DNA from 2 places in the Aquincola sp. J276 genome. Region 2 is predicted to be linked to the other one. Evidence: riboswitches for the same ligand, from Rfam matches in the RefSeq annotation. Region 2 holds a riboswitch; the other holds the start of a gene.

Region 1 (3,362 bases), on a different contig from region 2:
CGAAGCACAGACGCGCCCAGCGCTGCGGCTGCAAGGTCCGCACGCCCTTGACCACCAGCACGGTGAACAGCGGCTCCAGCGCGACGATGGCCAGGTAGGAAGCGGCGAACAGGCCCCAGTCGGCCAGTGCCGTCGCGTCGTTGCCGATGGCCAGCCAGAAGCCCACCATCACCGTGACGCCGGTGTAGTACACCGCGTCCAGCTTCAGGATGCGGCCCACCGACAGCGCGCCGCCGGACCGGCGCTGGCCCAGCGTGTGGTGCAGCACCGCCAGCGGCACCGACAGCGACAGGAAGTTGACCGACAGGTGCAACAGGTCCTGCGGCTCGAACACCAGGCCCTGCAGCAGCAGCCCGGCCGCGAAGCCGAACAGCGTGGGCAGGAAACCCAGCGTCAGGTAGATGGGCATCGCGCCGATGAAGTGCAGCTCCGAAGGCCCCACCGGCCGGTGGAAGGACTGCATGAACACGGTGAAGAACAGCGCGGCCAGCACGGTGCGCAGCCACAGCTTCGGCTGCTTGAGCCAGGCGGGTGCATGGGCGGCCATCAGCGCCACCGCGGCCAGGTTGGCGGCCATCAGCTTGGGGGTGGCCAGCAGGCCGGGTTCGATGTGCATGGTTGCTCCTGCGGTGGGTCAAGGGCGCAGCAGCGCGCAGGCCGCCACGGGGTTGGAAGGGAAATAGGCGTGGAAGTAGCTGGCCGTGAGCCGGCCCTGGCGGTACACCGCCTCTCCACGGCGGCCGGTGCGTGCCGGGCGCGTGTGCAGCAGCGGCGCCATCGGCGTGGCCAGGCGCGAGTAATGGAAGCTGTGCCCGCGCAGCGTGCCTTCGGGCAAGGCGGCTTCGTGCAGGCCGATGGCCGCCAGCCGCGGCTGCATCGCCGCCTCGCCGGGCAGCAGGCCGGCCATCGGCTGGCGGCGGCCGTGCACGTCGGCCAGGCCGTCGAGCAGGTACAGCAGGCCGCCGCATTCGGCCAGCAGCGGGCGGCCGGCGGCATGGTGGTCGCGCAGCGCGCGGTGCATCGGCGTGTTGGTGGCCAGCGCGTCCAGGTGCAGCTCCGGGTAACCGCCGGGTAGCCAGACGGCATCGCAGGGCGGCAGCGCGGTGTCGGCCAGCGGCGAGAAGAAGTGCAGCTCGGCCCCGGCCGCGCGCAGCAGGTCGAGGTTGGCGGGATACAGGAAGCAGAAGGCGGCGTCGCGGGCGATGGCGATGCGCAGCCCCTGCAGCGCTGCGTCCGCTCGTCCAGGCGAGTGGCCGGAGGGCGGCGCGAAGTCGACGGCCGGCGGCAGCAGCGCGGCCACGTCGCTGCCGGCGGCCAGCGCATCGGCGGCGCGCTCGATGCGGGCTTCCAGATCGGCCAGCTCCGCTGCGGGCACCAGGCCCAGGTGGCGCTCGGGCAGCGCCATCGCCTCGTCGCGCGGCAGCGCGCCCCACCAGGCCAGGTGCGGCGGCAGGCTGTCGCGCAGCAGCCGGGCATGGCCCTCGCCAGCCACGCGGTTGGCGACTACGCCGGCGAACTGCAGGCCCGGCCGGTACTGCGCCAGGCCCAGCGCCAGCGCGCCGAAGGTCTGCGCCATCGCGCTGCCGTCGATCACGGCCAGCACCGGCAGGCCGAAGCGCAGCGCCAGGTCGGCGCTGGACGGGTCGCCGTCGTGCAGGCCCATCACGCCTTCGACAAGGATCAGGTCGGCGGTTCGTGCCGCCTCGTGCAGCAGGGCCTGGCAATGGGCCTGGCCGCCCATCCACAGGTCGAGCTGCTGCACCGCGTGGCCGCAGGCATGTGCCAGCACCATCGGGTCGAGGAAGTCGGGCCCGGTCTTGAACACCCTCACGCGGCGGCCCGCACGGGTGTGCAGGCGCGCCAGGGCGGCGGTGACGCTCGTCTTGCCTTGGCCCGAGGCGGGCGCGGCAATGAGCATCGCAGGACAGCGCGCAGGGCGCTCCTGGAACGGAAGCATGGCAGGGGACGACGGACGACGGACACCACCGGCCTCCTGCCTCCCCGCAGGTTGCCGACACAGGTTGCGCCGCGCGCCTTGCAGCGCGCGATGCACCCACCCTGTTGGCCGGTCTCCGGGCTGGTGGATGTCCTCGGGCACCCTTCCCAGGCGTCTCAAGCCCAGTGGGTGTGTTGCACGAGCCGGCGCGTGTTGCCACGCGCCATCCACTTACCGTTGCGGGGGCAGCTCAGGTTGGATCGGTTCCGTTGGAACGTCTCTTCCTGATTCCCAGTTTCACTGCACCAGCCGGAGGGCCGGTGCGAGCACCAACGGGGCGCACTATAACGAGGTGTGGCTGGTTGTGGAAGCGTGCGCTGGTTTGGTGGGAGTCGTGGTTCTGCGCTTGTCTAGACAAGGTGGTGGTGACCTGCGTGGTGTGGGCGGTTTGCGCTGGGCCGTGCGGGCCGGCCCGGGGGCTTAGCTTCCGCGGTCGGCGCGTTGCGCCGACTGCCCTGCGCTGCTCGCGCCGGTGGCCCGCGGCCCAACTCACCTCCGCTCGCTACGCGAGCTGCGGCTCAAACAGTCGGCCGCAAGTCAGTTCACGAAGCGCTGCGCGCGCGGCCACCGGCGCTGCGCTGCTCGGCGCTCCACATGCGCCCCCGGGCCGGCCCGCACGGCCCTGCGCAAATGTCGCAGCGGTGGTGCTGTGCATTAAGGTGCCCTGGCACGGCGGCACCGTCTGCTATGGACGTGCTGCGCTGGCGCCGTCGGCCTTTGAGCGGCGCTGTTTGCGGGGTGGCGACTTGCTGGTGTTGTGCTGTTTGCGCAGGGCCGTGCGGGCCGGCCCGGGGGCTTAGCTTCCGCGGTTCGCGCTTCGCGCGAACTGCCCTGCGCTGCTCACGCCGGTGGCCCGCGGCCCAACTCGCCTCCGTAAGCTTCGCTCACTGCGGCTCAAACAGTCGGCCGCAAGTCAGTTCACGAGGCGCGCTGCGCGCGCGGCCACCGGCGCTGCGCTGGTCGGCGCTCCACATGCGCCCCCGAGCCGGCCCGCACGGCCCTGCGCAAATGTCGGAGCGGTGGTGCTGCGCATGGAGGTGCCCTGGCACGGCGCCACGGTTTGCGACGAATGTGCTGCGCTGGCGCCGTCGGCCTTGGCGCGGCAGAGCATGCTCGCCAGCGAGGCCGTTGCAGCAGCTTTCCCCACAGCAGAGCACAGCCGCGCGGGGGCGGTGCCCGGTGGGGCGATTTGTGGGGTGGCGAGGAGCGCAGTGCCGAGGTCGGCGCGCGCAGCGCGCTTCGTGAACTGACTCGCGGCCGCTGTCCGAGCGCAGTGAACGCAGTGAACGTAGCGAGTTGGGCCGCGCGACCTCGGCGCGAGCACCGCAGCGAAGTCCGGCCCGCAGGGCCGGACCACCCCAGCATG
Region 2 (3,362 bases):
AGAAGGCCGCGTCGGGCTGGTAGGCCACGAGGTTCTTCACCCGGTTGCGGTAGACGGTCAGCCCGGCCTCGCTGCCGTTGCGTCGCCATTCCACGCCGGCCTCGATGCTGCGACCGCGCTCGGCCTCGATCGTGGGCACGCCGTAGTCGGGGTAGTACAGGTCGTTGAAGCTCGGCGCGCGGAAGGTGGTGCCGGCCAGCGCCCGCACGCTCCAGGCGGGCGCCAGGCTCATGCGCCAGCCCAGGCGGCCGGTGCTGTTGCCGCCGTAGACGGAGCTGTCGTCATGCCGCAGGTCGGCCTGCAGCGTGTGGGCACCGAAGCGGCCCGACCAGCCCAGCACCAGCGCGTTGTTGCTGCGGCGCTCGCTGCCCAGGTAGGTGCTGGCATCGGCCTTCTCCACCAGGCGCTCGAAGGCGACGACCACCTGGGTGTCAGCGTCGGGCGTCCAGGCGTTCTGCCAGGTGAGCTGGTTGCGGCGGGTGCGGTAGCGGTCGGGCGCTCGGTCGCCGCTGCGCAGGTCGTCGTCGCTGTGGGCGATCTGCACCGAGGTGGTCCAGGCCGCGCCGAGGCGGCCGCGGTAGTCCAGCGACACCACGCGGGTGTCCAGGTGGTTGCGCATGTCGCCGCTGGCGTCCTGGGCGAAGTCGGGCGCCAGGTATTCACTGCCGTCGTACTGCGAGCGCAGGCGCGTGTCGGTCACCAGCAGGCCCACCCGGTGGCCTTCCACCGGCGTGACGCCCAGCTTGAGCGTGCCGCTGGTGCGGCGGTGGCCGTCGCGGTCGGGGTTGTAGTTGCCGAAGCGGTCGCCCTCGCGCAGCGACGACACGCCCTCGTCGCGCTCATGGCCGAGCGAGGCCGCATAGTCGAACAGGCCGCTGGCGCCGGTGACGGCCACGCTGCCCTTGCGCGCGCCATAGCCGCCCACGGCCGCATCGGCGTCGAAGGTGGTGCCGGCGCCCGACTTCCCGGTGCGGGTGAAGATCTGGATCACGCCGCCCACCGCATCTGCGCCATACAGGCTGGAGCCGGGCCCGCGCAGTACCTCGATGCGCTCGATCTGCGACAGCGACAGCGCCTCGAACTCCACCTGCCCCAGCGTGCCGGAGCCGATGCGCACGCCGTCGATCAGCACCACGGTGTTGCTGGAGCCGGCGCCGCGGATGAACACCGAGGCGCTCTTGCCGGTGCCGCCGTTGCGCGACACCTGCACGCCGGCCTCGCGGCGCAGCAGGTCTTCCACCGAATCGGCGGTGCTGGCGCGGATGCGCTCGGCATCGATCAGCACCACGTCGGAGGTCACGCGGTCCAGCGGCAGCGGCTCGCGGCTGCCGGTGACCACCACCGTTTGCGCGGTGGCGGAGGAAACGAAACAGGCGGCCAGGGCCAGGCGCAGCGTCAGCGACACCGGTCGCGCGGCAGGCGCGGAAATCAAACGAGTCATGGAAGGGCACAACGACAAGGGCAGCCACCTGCTTCCCCGCGGGCGTCTGCGACATGGCCGCCACCCCGGAGGATGGCTGCCGCTCGTTGGCCGGTATCCGGGCTGGCGGATTCGGCGATGCAGCCTTCCCAGGCCAGGCTCATGAGCCGGCAACCCAGTGGCAGAGGGCATCGCCGCGGGATGGTTGATCAGATCAACCATCCAGTCCGCTTACCGTTGCGGGGGCAGCGCAGGTTGGGCGTGGCCCGTGGGGCCGTGCCTTCCTGCTTCCCGTTTACCCCGGGCTGCAACGAAGCGCAACCCAGGCACCAACGGCCCGGATGCTACCAGCCCCCCGCCTACAATCAGGGTCGCCCACCGATCGCCAACGCCATGTCCACCCTCGAAGATCTTGCCGAGCGGATCGAACGCCTCGTGCTTCGACACGAGGAACTCAAGCGCACCAACGCCCTGCTCGTGCAGCAGGTCGAAGCCGTCACGCTGGAGCGCGACCAGATGCGCTCGCGCCTGAATGCTGCCCGCGCCCGCATCGACGCCCTGCTCGACCGCCTGCCCGCCAACGGAGGCGACACCCGATGAAACAGATGGAAGTCACCATCCTCGGCCAGAGCTACATCCTCGGCTGCCCCGAAGGCGGCGAAAGCTCGCTGATGGCCGCCGTGGCCAGCGTGGACCGCGAGATGAGCGCCATCCGCGATGCCGGCCGCGTGAAGGCCCGCGAGCGCATCGCGGTGCTGGCCGCGCTCAACCTGGCCTACCAGTTGGCCGAGCGCCCGCCCGCCCCGCCGGCCGAAGGCCAGCCGGTGCCGCCGCCGGTGGACGTCGGCGCGCTGGTGCGCCGCATCGACCATGCGCTGGGCGACGACGGCCAACTGTTCTGAGACCCGCCGCCCGCCATGGAAATGCCGGCCTTTTCCTACGGCCCGCGGCAGCACCCGGCCTTAGAATGAATTCGTCCGTCGCATTCGCGCGGGTCCTATATTTCCTCGAACCGATGGTCTATGACCAAGGGCTTGGAACATCGCTCGGCTGGTGTGATCGTCTCGCGTCAGATGAACCCGAAGCCTTGCTGACCTCGCCCACCTGAACTTCCCTTTGGGGTTCGGGAATGCGGCTCGCGGCTTGCGGCGGACACCCCACCCTTCTTGCCTGGCGCGCCCTGCGCGCACCTCCCCCACGTGGCCTACTGGCTGATGAAGAGCGAGCCCGACGAGTGCTCGATAGACGACCTCGTGCGCCTGGGCCGCGTGCCCTGGACCGGCGTGCGCAACTACCAGGCGCGCAACTTCATGCGCGATGCGATGCAGGTGGGCGATGGCGTGCTCTTCTATCACTCGTCCTGCCCCGAGCCCGGCATCGCCGGCGTGTGCCGGGTGGCCAGTGCGGCCTATCCCGATGCCACGCAGTTCGATGCCGCCAGCCCCTACCACGACCCGAAGTCGCGCCCCGACGCGCCGCGCTGGCTGCATGTGGACGTGGACCACGGCCGCAAGACGCGGCTGCTGTCGCTGGCCGAGATGCGGCAACGGCCGGAGCTGGCGTCCATGGTGGTGCTCAAGCCGGGCAACCGCCTGTCCATCACGCCGGTGACGGCGGATGAATGGCAGGCCGTGACGGCCCTGCTGGACATCGCCTGAGGGCGCCCGCCGGATGGACGCCGCCTTCATCGTCTCCCTGCTGCTGGTGGGCACGGCCACCGGCTTCATGGCCGGGCTGCTGGGCGTGGGCGGCGGCATGATGATCGTGCCCTTCCTCACCCACCTGCTGGCTGCGCGCGGCGTGCCGCCTGGCGTGGCAGTGAAGATGGCCATCGCCACCTCGATGGCCACCATCCTTTTCACCTCGCTGTCCAGCGTGCGTGCGCACCACCGGCGCGGTGCGGTGCGCTGGGACATCGTGCGCCGGCTGGCGCCCGGCATCG

Evidence for each region. Region 2 has a riboswitch for cobalamin ahead of LRS14_RS03345 (TonB-dependent receptor domain-containing protein). Riboswitches for the same ligand answer to the same signal wherever they lie in the genome.
Region 1: it holds a riboswitch for cobalamin, as region 2 does, so the genes downstream of both, LRS14_RS20580 (cobyrinate a,c-diamide synthase) here and LRS14_RS03345 (TonB-dependent receptor domain-containing protein) in region 2, are expected to answer to the same signal.

Annotation. Positions count from the first base shown of each region.
Region 1 covers NZ_JAJONC010000002.1:587,496-590,857, forward strand. The annotation lists gene LRS14_RS20575 (energy-coupling factor ABC transporter permease) at 1-616, opposite strand, end outside; gene LRS14_RS20580 (cobyrinate a,c-diamide synthase) at 635-1,918, opposite strand; cobalamin riboswitch at 2,046-2,285, opposite strand.
Region 2 covers NZ_JAJONC010000001.1:703,456-706,817, reverse strand. The annotation lists gene LRS14_RS03345 (TonB-dependent receptor domain-containing protein) at 1-1,405, opposite strand, end outside; cobalamin riboswitch at 1,512-1,769, opposite strand; gene LRS14_RS03340 (hypothetical protein) at 1,814-2,020, shown strand; gene LRS14_RS03335 (cell division protein ZapA) at 2,017-2,322, shown strand; gene LRS14_RS03330 (EVE domain-containing protein) at 2,635-3,078, shown strand; gene LRS14_RS03325 (sulfite exporter TauE/SafE family protein) at 3,092-3,362, shown strand, end outside.